Undibacterium sp. 5I1: one gene and its partner. The protein of the gene in region 1 interacts with the protein of each later gene in a pairwise test. Links are inferred from orthologs where the notes say so. Each region holds a gene or a part of one and is shown in the gene's direction. Other genes may lie near its edges. The genes, in order: recA and dprA.

Region 1 (6,515 bases):
CCATGTGCTGAAATCAGAAGAAGAAGTTTTGGATGCAACAGAGAAGCAGTTAGTCGACCTGACACCCACCAAAATTGTCGTCAACTGCCCAATTTTGTATTCAGCTAAAGATGGTTTGTTGAGTGGGCTGAAAATACATATTAAATAAAAATAATTGGTGTTTTTAGAGCCTTGAACTGAACAAGTCAAATTAAAGGCTTCCCTCTTTTAATTTTAAATTTCCCGTTTTTTATTCGCCTTATTTTTTGTTCAGTGAATATAGTCCAGAAAAGGCAGAAGGATCGATCCTTCATGAGCTTGCGGCGATTTAATCATCAATTTGAGTCGAGACATAACGCCTGCAATGATCTAAATAGGCCGCTTCGTGTAGCGCAGCTAACTCTACCGTACACTTCCACAGCCAATTGGGCGCCTCTTTACTAGACGGGTTACGTGTCAATTCTTTAAACCAATCCAGTGCAACTGATTCATCCATTTGTCGTACATGAGCCTTACCAACTATGGCGCCAACATAACGTGCAACTTTTACCGCTTCTCGCGGAGATAAAGTCTGAATTTCCAATTTTAGATCTTCTGGCCTAAGTTCCCTTACAAAGACCGATTTGCCTAATATGCGTCCGGTCATCATGCGCTCGCCAAGATTGGGAGAGAGATTTCTGGCACCTTTTACGACACGTTCTGCATTGACCAATGGCATGCCGCTATCTGGATACCGCGGAGCTTTTGCTGCTACCGCTTCTTTGATATCCATCAAGCAAATTTCTTGTCGTTTAGTCTTCACATCATCAACATCCAAAAGTACAGCATATCTCAACAGGCCTAGTGAGCTGCACCCTTTGACCCAATAGGCGGCATCCAAAAGACTGACATTATCTTCAAGATTCCTGCTGCGAATCTTGTTCACCAGATCGATAGCCCTTCCTTTCTAAAATACAGATCGGATGGCGTTTTGTTCTTTGGCTAGGATTGGCCAATATTTTTTTCCTAGCGGAATATGCGGCCGGACATCCGCAATACGTTCCCGTGCGAGATGCTTCCAGGTGCGATTCCGTGCTACTTTCATTGAAGCCCGGACCACCGCCGGTACTGGGATCGGCGTCTCATCGCCGATCACAAATTGCGATGTGTATCCATCCATTAACACCTCTAGCATATGCGCCGTCATAATGCCAGGAAGGTTAGAACCTCGAGCGGCGAATGCAAGAGACAACGCCAGCCTGATCAGATCATGGGCAGGATTGCCGATCACCGTTTGATCAAAGTCTCGGATTTGAAAATCAACTTTACCGTCAATATCAGCGACCGGTCCAAGATTGCCTATGTGGCAATCCCCGCAAATCCATATAGGTGGCCCTTCGGGTATTTTCCCCATACTGGATGTTTCAAGCCATTCGTAAAATTTTGATGTGCTACCGCGCACGTACGCACTCGCGGAGCTGGTCATTTTGAGATTCCGGGTGTGGGCTAAGACCGTCGCCCGATCAGAAGTTTGAGGGAATTGATGCTTTCGTTTCATAAGTAGCCGATATGTTTTCAAAATGGGGATAACAAAAGTTGACTAATGAACTTGACTAATGAACAGGTATTGTTTGTTCTTTTTCTTGTGACAAGGAGCCAAGCCGATTCTCCAGAACGACTATACTTGCCCTAGAATAACTGACGAAGCCGGAACCCGTTAACACAAAACCGAGATAAACCGAGTAAGGGATTGGGTCTAAACAAGCACAAAGCCACAAGCAAGCAGCGCCATGGCGCATTCTTGCATTTTGGCATCAATTCATTTGCAAGTTTCAATGTTAACAGACCTAAGCAAAAGCTTGCAGCGCGACAAAAGTGATAATCGCTATCAAGTCTTAAGGTCATTCAAACGCTATTCGACGAAAATGGATGTGAGCTAATCATTAAAGATCCGATTTTCTCAGATAACCAAATTGTGCAAATTAATTAATAGCCAAGATAAGAAATGTTGATGCGCACTCCCAAAAGGTCAAAGTTAAATGAAAATCGACAGTTGGCAGTTTTAGGTAATAATAAATTCTTTAAAATCCTGCTTGCATAAATCACTGATTTTTTATACAGTGTCGTCAGATGTAGAAAACCTGCTGATTTTTGTAAAAAACCCATCGGCACATTTCAAAAAATCATAAAGCGCAACATACCTGAAAGAAATTATGGACGACAAAAAATCCGATACCGGCTCAGACAAGAGCAAAGCTTTAGCAGCCGCACTTGCACAGATTGAAAAACAATTTGGCAAAGGTTCCGTCATGCGGATGGCCGATGGTGAAGTGGTAGAAGAAGTGCAAGTTGTGTCCACGGGTTCTTTGGGGCTGGACGTCGCCTTGGGCGTAGGCGGTTTGCCACGCGGTCGTGTCGTTGAGATTTATGGTCCAGAATCTTCCGGCAAAACAACGCTGACATTGCAAGTCATTGCAGAGATGCAAAAGTTGGGCGGCACTTGCGCATTTATTGATGCGGAGCATGCTTTGGATGTGGGCTATGCGCAAAAACTAGGCGTTAACTTATCTGATTTGCTGATTTCACAACCGGATACCGGCGAGCAGGCATTAGAAATTACCGATGCTCTGGTACGTTCAGGCAGCGTCGATCTAATCGTTATTGACTCGGTCGCTGCGCTCACCCCACGGGCTGAAATCGAAGGCGATATGGGTGATTCTTTGCCGGGTTTGCAAGCGCGTCTGATGTCACAAGCTCTGCGCAAACTTACTGGCAGCATAAAACGTACGAATACACTAGTTATTTTTATTAACCAGATCCGTATGAAAATCGGTGTCATGTTTGGTAGCCCAGAAACCACAACTGGTGGTAACGCATTGAAGTTTTACGCATCGGTTCGTCTGGATATTCGTCGTACAGGTTCCATCAAAGCCGGTGACGAAGTCATCGGTAATGAAACGAAAGTTAAAGTAGTCAAAAACAAAGTAGCGCCTCCTTTCAAAGAAGCGCATTTTGATATCTTGTACGGTGCAGGTATCTCCCGCGAAGGCGAGATTTTAGATTTGGCCGCTGACGCTAAGATTGTAGAAAAAGCCGGTGCCTGGTATAGCTACAATGGCGAACGTATCGGACAAGGTAAAGATAATGCACGGAGTTTCCTGAGCGAGCGACCGGCACTCGCGCATGAGATTGAAAACAAAGTTCGTGTGCATTTAAAAGTGCCGACGCTGCAAGAGTTGGTGACAGAAAAAACTAAATCAAAGCCAGCAAAAGCGGAGAAGGCAGAAAAAGCTGAAAAAGCGGAGAAGGCTGAATAGGCTTAATGTAAGTTGAGTCATTCTGATGCCGCAAATTGATTATTCGCAAACTTATTAGTTGCAAACTCACTAAGCGCCTGGCGAAATAGCCTAAACAAGCCATATTACGACGGCGGCCATTGAGTCAAAAACTCAAGTCAAAAAGTCCAAGCCGGAATACGCTTCTAATACAAGCATATTCCGGTTTTTTATTGAGCAGATATTTTGGGATATTTACTTAACCATGGCTAAATTAAAAATCAGTTTAAAAGCTAGAGCACTGCGCTATCTTTCTATGCGAGAACATAGCCGGATGGAGTTGGAGCATAAGCTCCAGCCTCATGCGCGAGAAGGCGAAGATATCTCGGTGCTTCTGGATTGGTTAGAAACTGCCAAATATCTGTCGGCCGAACGCTTTGCAGATTCCTTAGTAAATCGCCGTGTAGCACGTTTCGGCAATCAGCGGATACTCGCCGAATTACAGAGCCACCAGATGGACGGGCAAGAAATTGATCGCGTTAAAGCTGAGTTGGCGGAATCAGAGTTGAGTCGTGCGATCGATGTGCTGCACAGAAAATTCCCTCATTCCCCTGCAGACCATCTTGAGCGTGCAAAGCAGGCGCGTTTCATGCAGCAGCGAGGATTTTCTTCCAAAGCAATTCAGACCGCAATGCGCGCTCCCCGTGACGAAGATACTGATGAATAAGCGTCTATATATGGAGTTTTTTGGAAATAATAAAGATTTTCTCTAAGAAATATTAAGCAATATTCAGCAACTATAATTTCGGTAAAGCCTCTCCGTTGATATTATTGAAAATAATACTCTGGGTAGGTATATTTTAATTGTCCATATATTCATTGGGCTATAAGCCATTTTTATTTAAAGAAATGGGGAGTGTATTGCTGTTGAGCCGCACTCAGAAATATTAACCTTCACTGACAAGGAGAAAATACTTCATGACGGCTTCTCATCTTGTCGAGACGAATTACTTAGTTATCGCTTCATCTGTATGTTGAGCTCGTGTGAATTTATCTTTGGCATGAGGCAATTAATCTGTAGCGCAAGCCACAAAAAAAGAACCGATTTAAATTGTAGCTACGATCTTTGACGCAAAACGCAGGAGCTTACGCATCGACTTGTGCTACACTTCTCGGGATTTTTGCAGGGCCGCAAGAGCGGCTGTTATCGTAGAAACTGCGGTGACGACGCGCAATTGTGGCTCTTTACACTGAAATAGCCGCCATCAGGCATATGCCCTTACCAATATCCACTTCTCGCCGTGCACTTAAGCACACGCGCTCAATCCAAATCGACGCATTCGCTCGCGATGATGGATTGTGGGATCTTGACGCTCACATTACCGACACCAAAACCCGCGACATTCAACTTGCTTCTGGCATCCGGCCGGTTGGCTCACCGCTGCATGATCTTAGTTTGCGGATTACGATCGATACCAACTTGACCATTGTTGATGCAATGGCGGTCTCGGATGCGGTACCGTACCCAGGCTTTTGCAACACGATAGGCCCAGATTATAAAAAGTTAATTGGGCTTAACTTGATGATGCAGTTCCGGCAAGGTGTTAAAGAAAGAATGTCTGGCATTAATGGCTGCACCCATATTACCGAGCTAGCCCAAATTCTCCCGACCGCTGCGGTGCAAGCTTTTGCCGGTGATGTGATTGATACCCGCGATGGCGCCAGCAGTTCTGACCGCACTTCTGACAACCAGCAACAACCTTTTCAACTTAATCGTTGCCATGCGCTAAGGCTAGATGGCCCAGCTGTTGTGCAATATTACCCGCGATGGGCGGTGGCAAGTAGTTCGCCGCCTGACGCAAAATCATCTGCTTAGTTCGTTTTTACTGTTTTTATTTTTGTTGTTTTATTTTGTTTTGCCTATCAACTAATACCTCAGTGTCTGAAGGGAAGTCGTATGAAAATTCATGAGTATCAGGGTAAAGAAATCCTCCGCAAATTCGGAGTGACAGTACCACGCGGTATTCCATGCCTGTCCGTAGATGAAGCCGTTAAAGCGGCCGAAACTTTAGGCGGCCCAGTTTGGGTTGTCAAAGCGCAAATTCATGCTGGTGGTCGTGGTAAAGGTGGCGGCGTCAAAGTAGCTAAATCCCTTGAGCAAGTGCGCGAATACGCGACTGCGATTCTGGGTATGCAATTGGTAACGCATCAGACTGGGCCAGAAGGCCAAAAAGTCCGTCGCTTACTGATCGAAGAAGGCGCTGATATTAAAAAAGAACTGTACGTCAGTATGGTGACTGACCGTATCAGCCAGCGCGTCGTCTTGATGGCGTCCAGCGAAGGCGGTATGGACATTGAGGAAGTGGCTGAGTCACATCCAGAACTATTGCATTCCATCGCTATCGACCCGACTAATGGTCTGCAAGATGCAGAGGCAGATGATATCTCCCGCAAAATTGGTGTGCCAGAAGAGTCTATCGCTGACGCACGCGTTCAGTTAAAAGGTCTGTACGAAGCTTTCATGGCAACCGATTGTTCACTGGCAGAAATCAATCCTTTGATTTTGACCGGTTCGGGTAAAGTCATTGCTCTCGATGCTAAGTTCAACTTCGACGCGAATGCTTTGTTCCGTCAACCAGAAATCGTGGCTTACCGCGATCTGGATGAAGAAGATCCGGCTGAAATTGAAGCATCTAAATTTGACCTCGCTTACATCTCGCTCGACGGCAATATCGGTTGCTTAGTCAACGGAGCTGGTCTAGCAATGGCAACGATGGATACGATTAAGTTGTTCGGCGGTGAGCCAGCTAACTTCCTTGACGTAGGCGGCGGCGCGACAGCAGAAAAAGTGACTGAAGCGTTTAAGATTATGTTGAAAAATCCAGGTCTGAAAGCGATCTTGGTCAATATTTTCGGTGGCATTATGCGTTGTGACGTGATTGCTGAGGGTGTCATCACTGCATCTAAAGCGGTTTCCCTGCAAGTACCGTTGGTGGTACGCATGAAGGGTACCAACGAAGACATCGGCAAGAAGATGCTGGCTGATTCTGGTCTGCCTATCATCGCCGCTGATACGATGGAAGAAGCAGCGCAGAAGGTTGTTGCCGCTGCTGCAGCTCACGCTTAATAATCGCAAGGAACAGATATGTCCATCCTGATCAATAAAGATACAAAAGTTATCACCCAAGGTATCACTGGCAAAACTGGCCAGTTCCATACTCGTATGTGCCGCGATTACGCAAACGGTAAAAACTGTTTCGTCGCTGGCGTCAATCCTAAAAA
Region 2 (6,675 bases), 870 kb from region 1 along the record:
TCGTGCCAGCGATTTGGTGGCCCGCTATGGCGGTGAAGAATTTGTCCTGATTGCCGCAGAAACTGATTTCAGCAGCGCGATGATATTAGCCAATACGATTTGCGAGGCGATCGCCAGCAGCGCTTTGCCACACGCGAGTTCGCACTATGGTTATGTCACGGTAAGCATTGGTGTGGCAGTACTGATTCCAGAAGAAGGGCGCTTGCTCGAAGCTTTGGTAGACAGAGCTGATCACGCTTTATACAGCGCAAAGGCGCTTGGTCGTAATAGAGTTGTTTCGGCTGAATCAAATACTGCTGGGGCGGTATGATTTGAATGGTTTTGCTGCAGCGTTTTTTGCAAATAAAATCCCAGTAAATTAATGAAAATAACGGGAGTATATGTACTTATGTGCCTTATCGTCCAATAAATATATGGACAATAAAATATACAGTATGGAGTATATTAAATAAAAGCAGATGTATCTTAGAGATATTTGGCGGAAATAAACGCCGATCATAATTGCAATGTGAGTCCGGTAGGTCGCTGAGCGCAATACCGATCTCGGGTGGAATGTAAACATCATTGCCGGTTCAAACGCAAGTTCAAATACAGATTCGCGGATTCAAACATCAGCGTCAATTCAGCAGACGCAACAGGTGCAGCGCGGCAGAAAATTAAGCTAAAGTTTTAGCGAGAGAATTGACTGCCGACTTCGATCACAAAGCCCTTGAGAAATTCTGCAACAGGCAAGCGCTTACCGCCGGGTTTTTGTAGCTCGGTCAAACGTAGGCATTGCTCGCCACAGGCAACCACCACACCTTCATGCGCGTTAGCGGCAATGACTCGACCCGCTGGTCTGGTTTCTGTGCCGGATGATGGCTTAACGGCTTCAGCACGCCAAATTTTGATGACACTGCCATTCATATTGGCATGTGCCCCGGGAAAGGGATTGAAGGCACGGATTTTCCTCGCCAAAACATCGGCGGCTAAATTGAAATCTAATGCAGCTTCTTCTTTACTGATTTTGGCAGCATAAGTGACTCCTTGTTCGGGTTGCACCGTTGTTTGTATGGACGCTTGTACTTCCTCTAAAGCCCGCAGCGTTTGTACTATCATTTCGCCGCCAAGTTGCGCCAGTTTGTCATGCAAACTACCGGTGCTGTCATCCGTCGCGATGGCAATACTTTGCATACTCAGCATAGGCCCGGTATCTAGTCCTTCTTCCATCTGCATAATCGTGATGCCGGTCTCGCGATCACCGCTTTCAATCGCGCGATGAATAGGTGCAGCGCCGCGCCAGCGAGGTAAAAGGGACCCGTGAATATTGATGCAGCCTAGTGGTGGGATGCTGAGAGTCGAGCGTGGCAAAATCAAACCATACGCGGCAACCACCATCACATCGTGCTGCGTATTGCGTAACAGATCGTGCGCTTCTTGTGCGATTTCTGGATATTTACCGTCTAGTCGCAAAGAAGTCGGCTGCGCTACCGCAATCCCATGCTGCAGGGCAAACTGCTTGACCGCGGAGGCGTGCAATTGCATGCCACGACCCGCCGGACGGTCCGGTTGGGTCAACACTAATGGGATTTCAAAGCCTGCTGTATGAATGGCTTGTAGTGCAATTGCGGCAAATTCGGGCGTGCCGGCAAAAATGATGCGCATCAACGTGCTTTCGACGATGGATTCCGACCAGTGCGTTGTTCTTCGCGCTCTTCTTTGAGCATTTTTGTTTTGATGCGATTGCGTTTGAGTGGTGACAAATACTCGACAAATACTTTGCCTTTGAGGTGATCCATTTCATGCTGAATGCAAACGGCCAACAAGCCATCAGCGTGGATTTCAAATGGTTTTCCATCGACATCCAAAGCGCGGACTTTGACTTCTGACGGACGTTCAACCCCATCATAAATACCAGGTACTGACAAACAGCCCTCGTCATAGACTTTTTTCTCTGCACTTGCCCAGATAATTTCTGGATTGACGAACACGCGCAAATCGCTATTGGTTTCGGAGGTATCGATTACCACCAATTGTTCGTGCACATCGACTTGAGATGCCGCCAGGCCAACGCCCGGTGCGTCATACATGGTCTCGGCCATATCGGCGGCAAGTTTTTTCAGGCGTTCATCAAAAACGCTGACGGGTTTAGCCACTTTATGCAAACGTGGATCAGGATAACGGAGGATATTTAGTATAGACATAAGACTTTTCACAACAACGAAAGGGCGTTGCAATGCGGTTTTTCTTGCTACTTCAATGATTTATAGGCAAAATTTGATTCACTTTGGCAAGTTGTTACTCGCCTATCTGCTTTACCATCTAGCATCCAGCACCACGCATCGGACAACATTCATGAAAAAGTTTAGCACAATCGCCTTGCTTCTCGCAGTTGCCTTCCCCGCGATAGTCACTTTACCCGTTGCAGCGCAGGATGTTGTCAGCACAGTTCGCACTGGCAAATGTACCTTTTTGCCGGATGCGCCAGATAAGCATGAAGTAATCAAAGGCGATACTTTGTGGGGAATTTCTGGCACATTTTTAAATAATCCTTGGTGCTGGCCAGAAGTATGGGGCATGAATCGTGAAGAGATTCGTAACCCCCACTGGATTTATCCGAACCAAATCGTATATTTCGACCGAGTTAATGGCCGTTTGCGTTTAGGCAATCCAATTAGTGGTGCAGGTTCGGTCAGTACTTTGGCAAATGGTTCTGTAAAACTGCAACCTCAAATCCGCAGCGAATCTTTAGATTTGAATGCAATTACGTCGATCCCGTCTAATCTAATTGAGCCTTTTCTGGTGCAGCCCCTGATAGTAGAAGAGAAGACCCTTTTGAACGCCCCGCGCATCGTAGCTGCCCAAGAAGGGCGCGTCAATATGGCAAAAAATGATAAAGCGTATGTACGCGGTGACTTAAAGGGAGGCACATCCTTCCAGGTGTTCCGGCCGGGCGTACCACTAAAAGATCCAGACACTAAAAAGGTAATTGCTTATGAGGCGGCATTCTTAGGGACGGTCAAGTTGGATCGTGTTGCTAAGACTGCGGATGGTGTGGATACTTTTATCGTCAGTAATTCAAAAGAAGAAATGACTGTCGGTGACCGGCTGGTGCCAGTGCCGCCTATGCCGATTCTAAATTATATGCCACATCCACCCGAGCAGACTGTCAGTGCACGTGTTGTTTCGATTTACGGGGGTGTTAATACGGCGGGACAAAACCAAATTGTCAGCATCAATCGCGGCGCTAATGCAGGTCTCAATCTAGGTACTGTTTTGCAATTATCCCGCTATGGCAAGGTTATACAAGATAAAACAGATAACAAAAATGCGATCCGCTTACCGGATGAGCGATATGGCTCTTTATTTGTTTTTCGCGTTTTCGACAATATTTCTTATGGCTTGATCATGAATGTCACTGACGCTGTTGCTGTGGGTGATGTTGCTAGTTCACCTGAATAAATTGTCAACCTACGACCCAAATATCAAGCAGCAGCAAACAGCAACAAATAACAGCATGTTTGTAACAACGCAAAAGACTGACTTAGCTGACGATACGGACTGGCAGGATTGGCTTCGGCTAGAGCAAACCTCAGGTGTCGGGCCAGAAACTGCCCGTAAGCTGTTGGCCGCATTTGGATTGCCAGCGCAGATTTTTGCAGCAAGCTTCTCTGCGCTGACCCAAGTTATATCGGAAAAAATTGCACGGGCTTTACTACAGGCGCCTTCCGATCAACTTCAACAACAAATCAATCTTACCCAGAATTGGTGCGCATCGCCTGGTAATCAGGTAATGACCTTGGCCGATGCCAATTATCCGCGTGCCTTGCTTGACATCCCTGATCCGCCAATTTTGATTTATGTCAAAGGCCGTGCTGCTTTATTGGATGCGCCAACCATTGCCGTTGTCGGTAGCAGAAATGCAACTACGCAGGGCATCTTAAATGCCGAGCAATTTTCTGAAGCGTTAAGCAAGGCTGGTTTAACAATTAGTTCTGGCATGGCTGCAGGCATTGATGCCGCTGCGCATCAGGGCGCTCTGCGCGGCGCTGGATCGACCGTGGCTGTGATTGGTACTGGCGCCGATATTGTTTATCCGGCACGCAATCGCAGCCTTGCGCACTTGATTGCTGATGGTGGTTGTATTGTCAGTGAATATGCGCTTGGCATGCCAGCGATTGCCTCTAACTTTCCGCGCCGTAACCGGATTATTTCTGGCTTGGCAAAGGGGGTATTAGTCATTGAGGCAGCCGCGCAGTCAGGTTCATTGATCACCGCGCGCATGGCGGCAGAACAAGGGCGTGATGTATTTGCTATTCCTGGCTCGATTCATTCACCTTTGGCTAAGGGCTGCCATCAACTGATTAAGCAAGGTGCAAAATTAGTCGATAACGCGCAGGATATTTTGGATGAGTTGGGATTTTTGCCACTATTTTCAAGCGGTGTCGGTAGCCGTGATCGGTCGCTAGCTAATTCGCTTGCCCCAAACTTCGTACAAAATGCAGTAAGAGCCGATGTAAATGTCAGCGTGTCGGCCGCCGACAGCGAATTATTAATTGCGATTGGCTACGATCCCGTGCACATCGATATGCTGGCTGAGCGCGTAGATATGGATGCGGGAAGCCTGAGCGCACAATTATTATCATTAGAGTTGGACGGGCATATTGAGCAGCTCGCTGGCGCCATGATTAAACGCCTGGGGTAATTTTGCGTAACTTCTATAATTCCTAAAACTAAAATAGCCATTAAAAATTGGGGAGTATCGTCAAAATCTGGCATATTGAACAGGTAATACATGGATATGTTAGAATACTACTACCTAGTATATATAATAAGGCAAGTTTCGCAGTGATTTTGTATCATTGATGATGCAAAAAAGCAGTAACGCAGGACTTGTCTCGAATTCTCCTTGAGGCTACAGTAACGGCATGTTCGATATTCTTGTATACCTCTATGAAACCTACTACCGCCCTGACGCATGTCCGGACACGGTAGCTTTGGCTAAAAAACTTTCCGCAGTCGGCTTTGAAGAAGATGAAATTTCCGAAGCGCTGGACTGGCTCACCGTTCTGGCCGACACAACGAACGAAATCGATAAGCAGACCGAATCTGATGTTCTCGCATCCAAGGGTTTCCGTATCTACGCCGAGCGCGAAATTGCAGTTTTGGGTACGCCAGCCATGGGTTTTTTGCAATTTCTGGAATCCGCTGGCCTGATGAACTCACAACAGCGGGAGATCGTGATTGAGCGTGCTCTGGCAATTAACGAGTCTCCTGTTCCTTTGGATAAGCTCAAGGTCATCGTTCTGATGATGCTCTGGAGTCAGGGCAAAGAACCGGATATGCTCATGTTTGACGAATTGCTATTATCCGACGAAGAGAGCGAACCTCGCTTGTTGCACTAAGTTCACTAAAGCACTGTCATCGCTTGTTTTGTGGTAAAAAACATATCTCGATTGCAGTTTTTCATCGATCACGTTTATTATTCGCGCTTAATATGCCTTGTGTGCATGGGTTTGCGCTATCTTGTTGCAGCGGCGCAAGCAAATTTAGGCTAGGCTTGCGCTGCATTGAGACGAATTAAGTTTTTACTTTACCCTTTAGTGATTAATCAGTATCTGTTTAGCATGCACCGATTCAGCCAGTCTCTGATATAGAGACGCCAAAGAAACGATAGAGAAATAACACCATGACCAAAACCCTCATCATTGCCGAGAAGCCCTCAGTCGCAAATGACATCGCCAAAACTTTGGGCGGCTTTACTAAACATGATGATTATTTTGAGTCGGACGATTATGTATTGTCATCGGCGGTCGGCCATTTGCTAGAAATCACAGTACCAGAAGAATATGATGTTAAGCGTGGCAAATGGAGTTTCGCCCACCTGCCGATGATCCCGCCGCACTTCGCACTGAATCCTATCGCCAAGACCGAATCGCGCTTAAAGGTGTTGAATAAACTCATCAAGCGTAAAGATGTTACTGCTCTTATCAACGCATGCGATGCGGGTCGTGAAGGAGAGTTAATTTTCCGCTTGATTGCGCAGCATGCCAAAGCCAAACAACCAGTAAGTCGTTTGTGGTTGCAATCTATGACGCCAGCATCTATCCGCGATGGCTTTAAAAAGCTACGTACAGATGAAGACATGATGCCGCTGGCGGATGCCGCGCGTTGCCGCTCTGAGGCTGACTGGCTGATCGGTATTAATGGCACTCGCGCCATGACGGCATTCAATTCTAAAGAGGGCGGTTTTTATCTCACCACAGTAGGTCGCGTACAAACGCCAACCTTGTCGATTGTGGTAGAGCGCGAAGAAAAAATTAAGAAGTTTGTTTCTCGTGATTTTTGGGAAGTCCGTGCAGAATTTATTTGCGCCGCGGGTATTTATGAAGGGCGCTGGTTAGATCATCAATTCAAAAAAGATGAGCATGACCCAGAGAAAAAAGCCGAGCGTTTATGGAGCAAAGCAGCGGCAGAGTCGATTGTCGCTGCTTGCAGAAATAAACAAGGCAATGTTAGTGAAGAATCTAAACCAGCGACACAAATGGCGCCGGCATTATTCGACTTGACCAGCTTGCAGCGTGAAGCGAACTCTCGTTTCGGTTTCTCTGCCAAGAATACACTTGGATTAGCGCAAGCGCTGTATGAAAAACATAAGGTGCTGACATACCCGCGTACTGATTCCCGTCACTTGCC

The links.
Region 2: the proteins of recA (region 1) and dprA interact in binary tests that used the Bacillus subtilis proteins (3 or more experiments, as listed by UniProt). The link is inferred for Undibacterium sp. 5I1 from one-to-one orthologs.

Annotation. Positions count from the first base shown.
Region 1 is NZ_JAVIWI010000001.1:2,476,272-2,482,786, reverse strand. The notes cover bases 1,409-4,223. They hold recA (recombinase RecA), read left to right. Parts: upstream 1,409-2,171; coding sequence 2,172-3,275; downstream 3,276-4,223. Other genes in these bases: recX (recombination regulator RecX), read left to right, coding at 3,499-3,960; RGU72_RS21415 (DUF2252 family protein), read right to left, coding at 1,409-1,516. Also shown: RGU72_RS10985 (hypothetical protein), read left to right, coding at 1-148; RGU72_RS21420 (DUF2252 family protein), read right to left, coding at 308-904; more of RGU72_RS21415, read right to left, coding at 926-1,408; RGU72_RS10965 (DUF2889 domain-containing protein), read left to right, coding at 4,507-5,109; sucC (ADP-forming succinate--CoA ligase subunit beta), read left to right, coding at 5,176-6,360; sucD (succinate--CoA ligase subunit alpha), read left to right, coding at 6,379-6,515. UniProt on the Bacillus subtilis protein: Multifunctional protein involved in homologous recombination, DNA repair and competence.
Region 2 is NZ_JAVIWI010000001.1:3,351,864-3,358,538, reverse strand. The notes cover bases 2,616-5,590. They hold dprA (DNA-processing protein DprA), read left to right. Parts: upstream 2,616-3,496; coding sequence 3,497-4,684; downstream 4,685-5,590. Other genes in these bases: RGU72_RS14745 (DUF494 domain-containing protein), read left to right, coding at 4,908-5,384; RGU72_RS14755 (LysM peptidoglycan-binding domain-containing protein), read left to right, coding at 2,616-3,441. Outside these bases: RGU72_RS14770 (diguanylate cyclase), read left to right, coding at 1-310; fmt (methionyl-tRNA formyltransferase), read right to left, coding at 670-1,644; def (peptide deformylase), read right to left, coding at 1,644-2,183; more of RGU72_RS14755, read left to right, coding at 2,335-2,615; RGU72_RS14740 (DNA topoisomerase III), read left to right, coding at 5,669-6,675. UniProt on the Bacillus subtilis protein: Protein that helps load RecA onto ssDNA during transformation. Binds cooperatively to circular ssDNA, is able to bridge different segments of DNA. Favors the loading of RecA onto SsbA- or SsbB-coated ssDNA and formation of RecA-DNA filaments.